One region of the Bariatricus sp. HCP28S3_A4 genome, then DNA from elsewhere that is predicted to be linked to it. Evidence: predicted binding sites of a transcription regulator. Region 1 holds the regulator's gene; each other region holds the start of a gene.

Region 1 (2,281 bases):
TTCGATGACTGCCTCCTGATGCTTGATTTCCCGTTGCTGATTCAGATATTCTTTCAGCCTTGCGTCTCTGAGCTGCTGTTTCTTCTGGGCATAATCTGAATAATTTCCCATATATGTCATCAGTGTACCGTTTTCAATCTCCAGCACTTTCGTTACGACACGATTCAAAAAATAACGGTCGTGGGAGACGATGAGCACTGCACCGGAGTAATTCAGCAGGTAGTTCTCAAGCCATGCGATTGAATTCATATCCAAGTGATTGGTAGGCTCATCCAGCAGCAAAATATCCGGTTTCGTCAGCAGAAGTTTGCCGAGGGAAACACGTGTCTTCTGGCCGCCGGAAAGGGCGTCCACCGGTTTCTGAAATTCATCCTCAGTAAACCCAAGGCCTTTAAGAACACCGACCAGTTCGCTTTTATAAGAATAGCCGTCAGCACGTTCAAATGCAGCGGTAAGTCTATGATAAGTGTCAAGTTTCATCTGAAGTGCGTCACCGGTCAGCGTACTGATTTCCAGTTCCAGTGCACGAATCTGACGTTCCATTTCGATAATCTCAGATTTGGCGGTGCGGACTTCTTCGTAAATGGTATTCCCGCTCATCAGGTCCTGGTGCTGGGCAAGATAGCCCATTGTTTTTCCTTTGGTAAGAATTACATCACCGTCATCACTATTCAATTCACCGACGATCATTTTCAAAATTGTGGATTTCCCGGCGCCGTTCAGACCGACCAGCGCCGCTTTCTCACGGTCTTCTATATGAAAGGAGCCTTTATTCACAATAACCTGCTCCCCAAAGGATTTCGTTAAATTGTGGCATGCCAGTATCATTTTCAAACCTCCTTATACTGTAGAAATAGGTACTGTCTACCTCATTATATCGGAAATACAATAAAAAACAACTATTAAGTTTGACTTTTTTATGTCATTTTTATATAATGAAATTTAGAATAAGAATGGAAGGTGGATGTCAGGTGGAAGAAAGAGAAATATCTCAGGCAGTAATCAGAAGACTTCCGAGATACTATCGTTATCTTGGCGAATTGCTGGAACACGGTGTGGAACGAATATCCTCCAACGATTTGAGCAAGAGAATGAAAGTAACTGCATCCCAGATTCGTCAGGACCTTAATAATTTTGGTGGATTTGGACAACAGGGATACGGGTATAATGTAAAATACTTATATACGGAAATAGGGAAAATTCTGGGACTGGACAACCAACATAACATGGTCATTATCGGTGCCGGTAATCTTGGACAGGCACTGGCTAATTATGCAGCATTTGAAAAAAGAGGTTTTGTATTAAAAGGATTATTTGACGTGAATCCACGACTTGTGGGAATTACGATCCGCGGTGTGGAGATCCGGATGATGGATGAACTGAGTGATTTTATTCAGAAGAATGATATTGAAATCGGAGTACTTGCGATTCCGAAGACAAGAGCCATAGATGTTGCGAATGTTCTGGTTGATAATGGTGTGCGGGCGATCTGGAATTTTGCACATACAGATTTGAATCTTCCGGATAATATTATTGTTGAGAACGTGCATTTATCGGAGAGTCTGATGAGACTTTCATACAATATAACACGTTATAATATGGAACATACAGATAATTCATAATTCGACAGAATGTGTTACACACATTTTGCCTGAATCGGCGTAATGAGAGAAGAGTTCCGGCTGCGGGGCTCTTTATTGCGTATTGGAAGGTGAGAATATGAAATATATATTGACAGCTGAACAGATGAAAGCGGCGGACGGAAGAATGATTCATGAGATCGGGATTCCTTCGCTGGTACTGATGGAACGTGCGGCGCTTCAGTGTATGGCTGCAATGAAAGAAGAGCAGATTGATCTGTCCTATGCACTGGTGGTATGCGGCTCCGGCAACAACGGTGGAGACGGATTCGCGGTGGCAAGACTGCTTGCCGAAGAAGGAAAAAGGGTCGATGTGTGTTTTGCCGGAAAATTGGAATCCAGGAGTGAAGAAACGAAGCAGCAGATGCATATTCTGGAAAATCTGGGCGTGTCTGTAGGAAACACTTTACCGGAGAAGGAATATAGTGTTATTATAGATGCCGTATTTGGAATCGGGCTTTGCCGAAATATCGAAGGACATTACCAGAATGTGATTGAACAAATGAACCGGTATCAGGGATACAAAGTTGCGATTGATACTCCGTCCGGAATTTCCGCTGACACCGGGGAAGTACTGGGATGTGCGTTCCGGGCTGATTTGACAGTCACGTTTGCATACGCTAAGGCAGGTCAGGTTTTCT
Region 2 (2,281 bases), on a different contig from region 1:
GTGCACCGTGTACGGTCAAAAGAACGGGTGAAGATGAAATCCTTTGCACATTTGACGAACCGGTAAGGGCGGTGACGCCGGGGCAGGCATTGGTTCTTTATGACGGAGATTACGTGCTGGGAGGCGGAACGATCATTACAGACAGAAACACATCCCTGTAGTACAAGACGGCATCGTTCCGGAAAGGAGAAAAATGTGCAGCGACTCACATATGCATACACGCTTTTCGGGGGATTCCGAAGCAGACCCGGAGAGCATGATTCTTGCGTCCATATCGAAAGGACTCGAAAGTATCTGCATCACAGACCATGAAGATATGGACTATGTCTGTGAAGGAATCGAATTTATATTTGGCAGAGAAGAATATTTCCGCACATTTTCAGAGCTTCGGGAAAAATATAAGGATCAGATCGATCTGCGAATCGGTGTGGAAATCGGACTTCAGCCGCATCTCCCGGAAAGAATTCACTCTTTCCTGAAAGGATATTCTTTTGATTATGTGATCGGATCCGTACATGTGATTCGGGGAAAGGATCCATATTACAGAGACTTCTTTGATGGGCGGACGGATAGGGAAGCATATCGGGAAGTGCTGGATGAGACGCTGACCGATATCAGCTGTTGTCCGGATTTTGATGCGCTGGGGCACCTGGATTACTCCGTGCGCTACGGTACACATAGAGAAGAAGAGTATTCCTACCAGGCATTCTCGGATCAGATCGACGAAATACTGCGTTTTCTGATCGAACATGGAAAGGGGCTTGAATTGAATACGGCTGGACTTAAGTATGGTCTTCCCTTTGCACATCCACATCCGGATATCCTGAAACGTTACCGGGAACTGGGAGGCGAGATCGTGACGATTGGCTCAGATGCCCACAGGGAAGAGCATATCGCTTATGGATTTGACAAGGTTTCCGGGATCCTCGAAGACTGCGGATTTCGATATTATGCAGAGTTTAAAAATAGGGAGCCGGTTTTCAGGAGAATTAAATAAAAAATGGAAAACAGCCCACAAAAATGCAAAAGACACTTGAATTTTTGTTCGGGATTTAGTACAATAAAACATGGTTGATGAATCTTTAACAATGTTAATCATTTATCATTTCTGTAGCTGTAACAAACAGTAATACAATTAAACTTTAGGAGGACTAAATCATGGCAGTAAAAGTAGCAATCAATGGATTTGGACGTATCGGACGTCTTGCGTTCAGACAAATGTTCGGAGCAGAAGGATATGAGATCGTTGCAATCAACGACCTTACATCTCCTAAAATGTTAGCTCACTTATTAAAATACGATTCTACTCAGGGAAAATACGCATTAGCTGATACTGTAACAGCTGGCGAAGATTCTATCACTGTTGATGGAAAAGAAATCAAAATCTACGCTGAAGCTAAAGCTGAAAACCTTCCATGGGGAGAACTTGATGTAGATGTAGTTCTTGAATGTACAGGATTCTACACATCTAAAGCAAAAGCAGAAGCACATATCACAGCAGGTGCTAAGAATGTTATCATCTCAGCTCCGGCAGGAAATGACCTTCCGACTATCGTTTACAATGTAAACCATGAAAAGATTACAAAAGATGATCATATCATTTCAGCAGCTTCTTGTACAACAAACTGTCTGGCACCGATGGCTAAGGCACTGAACGATCTTGCACCGATCAAATCTGGTATCATGTGTACAATCCATGCTTACACAGGTGATCAGATGACTCTTGACGGACCGCAGAGAAAAGGCGATCTCAGAAGATCTCGTGCAGCAGCATGCAACATCGTTCCAAACAGCACAGGAGCAGCTAAAGCTATTGGTTTAGTAATTCCTGAATTAAATGGAAAATTAATCGGATCTGCTCAGCGTGTTCCGACCCCGACAGGTTCTACTACAATCCTTACAGCAGTTGTTGAAGGAAATGTAACTGTAGATCAGATCAATGCAGCTATGAAAGCAGCTTCTAACGAATCTTTCGGATACAATACAGATGAAATCGTTTCAAGCGATATCGTTGGTATGACATATGGTTCATTATTCGATGCTACACAGACAATGGCTATGCCGCTTGACAACGGAACTACAGAAGTTCAGGTTGTTTCTTGGTATGACAATGAAAATTCTTACACAAGCCAGATGGTAAGAACAATCAAACACTTCGGAACATTACTGTAAGCCGGATGTTTGGCAATTGAATCTGACGGATTATTTCCAGAATAGACTCACAAAGGGTCCGGTCTTATTTGGGACCGGACCTTATTTTTTAAGAAATTAAGGAGGCATA
Region 3 (2,281 bases), on a different contig from region 1:
TAATCATCATAGATATCCCGTCCAAGTTTTTTCTTTGTACGGAAATCCATCGGTGTCCCCTCAACAGGAACAATTTCTCCGGTCGGAATGGATTCCTTGTCTGCGCGGGTAAATGCATCCGCATCGATCCATACTTCCTGTTCCATCACATCTCCCGATGCATGTCCATCCATGTTAAAATAGCTGTGATTCGTCATATTGATCACGGTATCCTCATCTGATACACCATAATAAGAAATCTTTACGGCATTATCCTCTGTCAGTGTGTATGTTACTTCTATATGCAGATTTCCGGGGTATCCCTGATCTCCGTCCGGACTTTCCAGAACAAAGGTAACATGATCCTCTTCAGCTTCTTTAACATCCCAGACTCTGTTATGATAAAAATCCGGTCCACTGTGCAGATTATTATCATTATCATTCTTCACAAGTTCATAGATCTTCCCATTAATCTCAATAGAAGCTCCGCCGATCCGGTTCGCACTTCTTCCCACGGTTGCCCCCAGGAAAAGTCCGCCTGCTTCATATTCCGCTGCTTCATCATAGCCGAGAACCACATCACAGAGATTTCCCTCTTTGTCCGGCACGATAACCTGAGTAAGCGCAGCTCCATAGTCTGTTACGGAAATCTCCATGTTATTACAATTCGTCAAAGTATAAAGCTTCGTCTCATCACCATTCACGGTTGCCCCAAAATCTGTTATTTTCATCATTCCATCCGCCCTTTCTTCAAATCCCCTACGCCGAGGTTATTTTTATTTTTAGAATACCATATTTCAGCAAAAAAAGATATGATTTAAAATCAAAGAATCCACCACATTGTTATATTTTTATCCATCCTGACTATATTTTAACTTAGCTTGCTAAATTGTTTTAATTTTAGTACAATGTATTTATAGAATGTTCAGTTTTATGACGTCTGCTTATAAATTAAATCGATAGAAAAGGCCAAGCAGATGCCATAGGCTTATGCCCCCAACATCATTTTATATTTAAAGGAGAAAAGAACTATGAGTAGACTTGAAATTTCTGCTCCGGATCGTGCCCAGCTTGTCATTGAAGGGCTTTACAAAGATCTGGAACGCAGAATCGAATCCAGTCCTCCGGGACTTTGTCCGGTGGACATGACACGTGCATTTCTTGAGATGTGTCATACACACACCTGTGGAAAATGTGTTCCGTGTCGAATCGGTCTGTGGCAGCTGAAGAACCTGCTGACAGATGTTATGAACGGCGATGCAACGATGGATACGCTTGATCTTATGGAAGAGCTCGCGGTATCAATCATGGAAGGTGCTGACTGTGCGATTGGCTATGAAGCAGCACATATGGTTTACAAGAGCCTGATCGGCTGCCGTGAAGATTACGAAGAACATGTGCATCAGGGGAGATGTACATGCCATTACTCACAGCCGGTTCCGTGTGTATCTCTTTGCCCGGCTCATGTTGATATTCCTGGATATATCGCTCTGGTTGGAGAAGGACGCTATGCAGATGCGATCCGCCTGATTCGTAAGGACAATCCGTTCCCGACTACCTGTGGATTTATCTGTGAACATCCATGCGAGGCACGCTGCCGTCGTAATATTGTGGATGATGCTGTCAATATCCGTGGTCTTAAGAGAATGGCTGCTGACTATGCCGGAAAGGTACCGCCTCCGAAGTGCGGACCGTCAACCGGCAAACGTGTTGCTATCGTAGGCGGAGGTCCGGGCGGCTTAAGTGCGGCTTATTATCTGCAGCTTATGGGTCACCAGACAACCGTGTTCGAGATGCTTCCGAAGCTCGGCGGTATGCTCCGCTATGGCATTCCGAACTATCGTCTTCCGAAAGATCGTCTTGATGATGATATCAATGCAATTCTCGAGACCGGTGTGGAAGTAATCTACGGCAAAAGAATCGGTGAAGATATGACCATTCAGAGCCTTCGCGAAGAGTATGATGCCGTACTTATCACGATCGGTGCAAGTACCGATAAGAAGCTTGGTATCGAAGGTGAACATGCTGAAGGTGTTCTTTCCGCAGTTCAGTTCCTTCGTGATGTCGGAAAAGAACAGAATCCGGATCTTACCGGACAGGAAGTTGCTGTCATCGGAGGCGGAAACGTTTCTATGGATGCTGTACGTACTGCAAAACGTCTCGGTGCCAAGAAAGTTAGCATCGTTTATCGTCGCCGTGTTGCAGATATGACTGCTCTTCCGGCTGAGATTGAGGGTGCTGTTGCAGAAGGAATCGAAGTTCAGACCCTGATGGCTCCGTCACGCATCGCAACCGATGAGAA

The links. Region 1 encodes Rex, which represses fermentation and respiration genes when NADH is low (regulators of the CRP and FNR family bind a similar motif). Its sites were predicted from a motif close to ATTGTTAANTANTTAACAAT; they were not measured.
Region 2: the regulator Rex is predicted to act here: its motif matches at 1,071-1,090, upstream of gap (type I glyceraldehyde-3-phosphate dehydrogenase).
Region 3: the regulator Rex is predicted to act here: its motif matches at 819-838, upstream of ACTNBF_RS09595 (NAD(P)-binding protein).

Annotation. Positions count from the first base shown of each region.
Region 1 is NZ_JBQHSE010000013.1:44,387-46,667, reverse strand. Features, by position in the region: gene ACTNBF_RS08470 (ABC-F family ATP-binding cassette domain-containing protein) at 1-828, opposite strand, end outside; gene ACTNBF_RS08465 (redox-sensing transcriptional repressor Rex) at 972-1,622, shown strand; gene ACTNBF_RS08460 (NAD(P)H-hydrate dehydratase) at 1,720-2,281, shown strand, end outside.
Region 2 is NZ_JBQHSE010000023.1:52,192-54,472, forward strand. Features, by position in the region: gene mnmA (tRNA 2-thiouridine(34) synthase MnmA) at 1-161, shown strand, start outside; gene ACTNBF_RS11830 (histidinol-phosphatase HisJ family protein) at 194-997, shown strand; gene gap (type I glyceraldehyde-3-phosphate dehydrogenase) at 1,159-2,172, shown strand.
Region 3 is NZ_JBQHSE010000016.1:53,920-56,200, reverse strand. Features, by position in the region: gene ACTNBF_RS09600 (aldose epimerase family protein) at 1-710, opposite strand, end outside; gene ACTNBF_RS09595 (NAD(P)-binding protein) at 1,011-2,281, shown strand, end outside.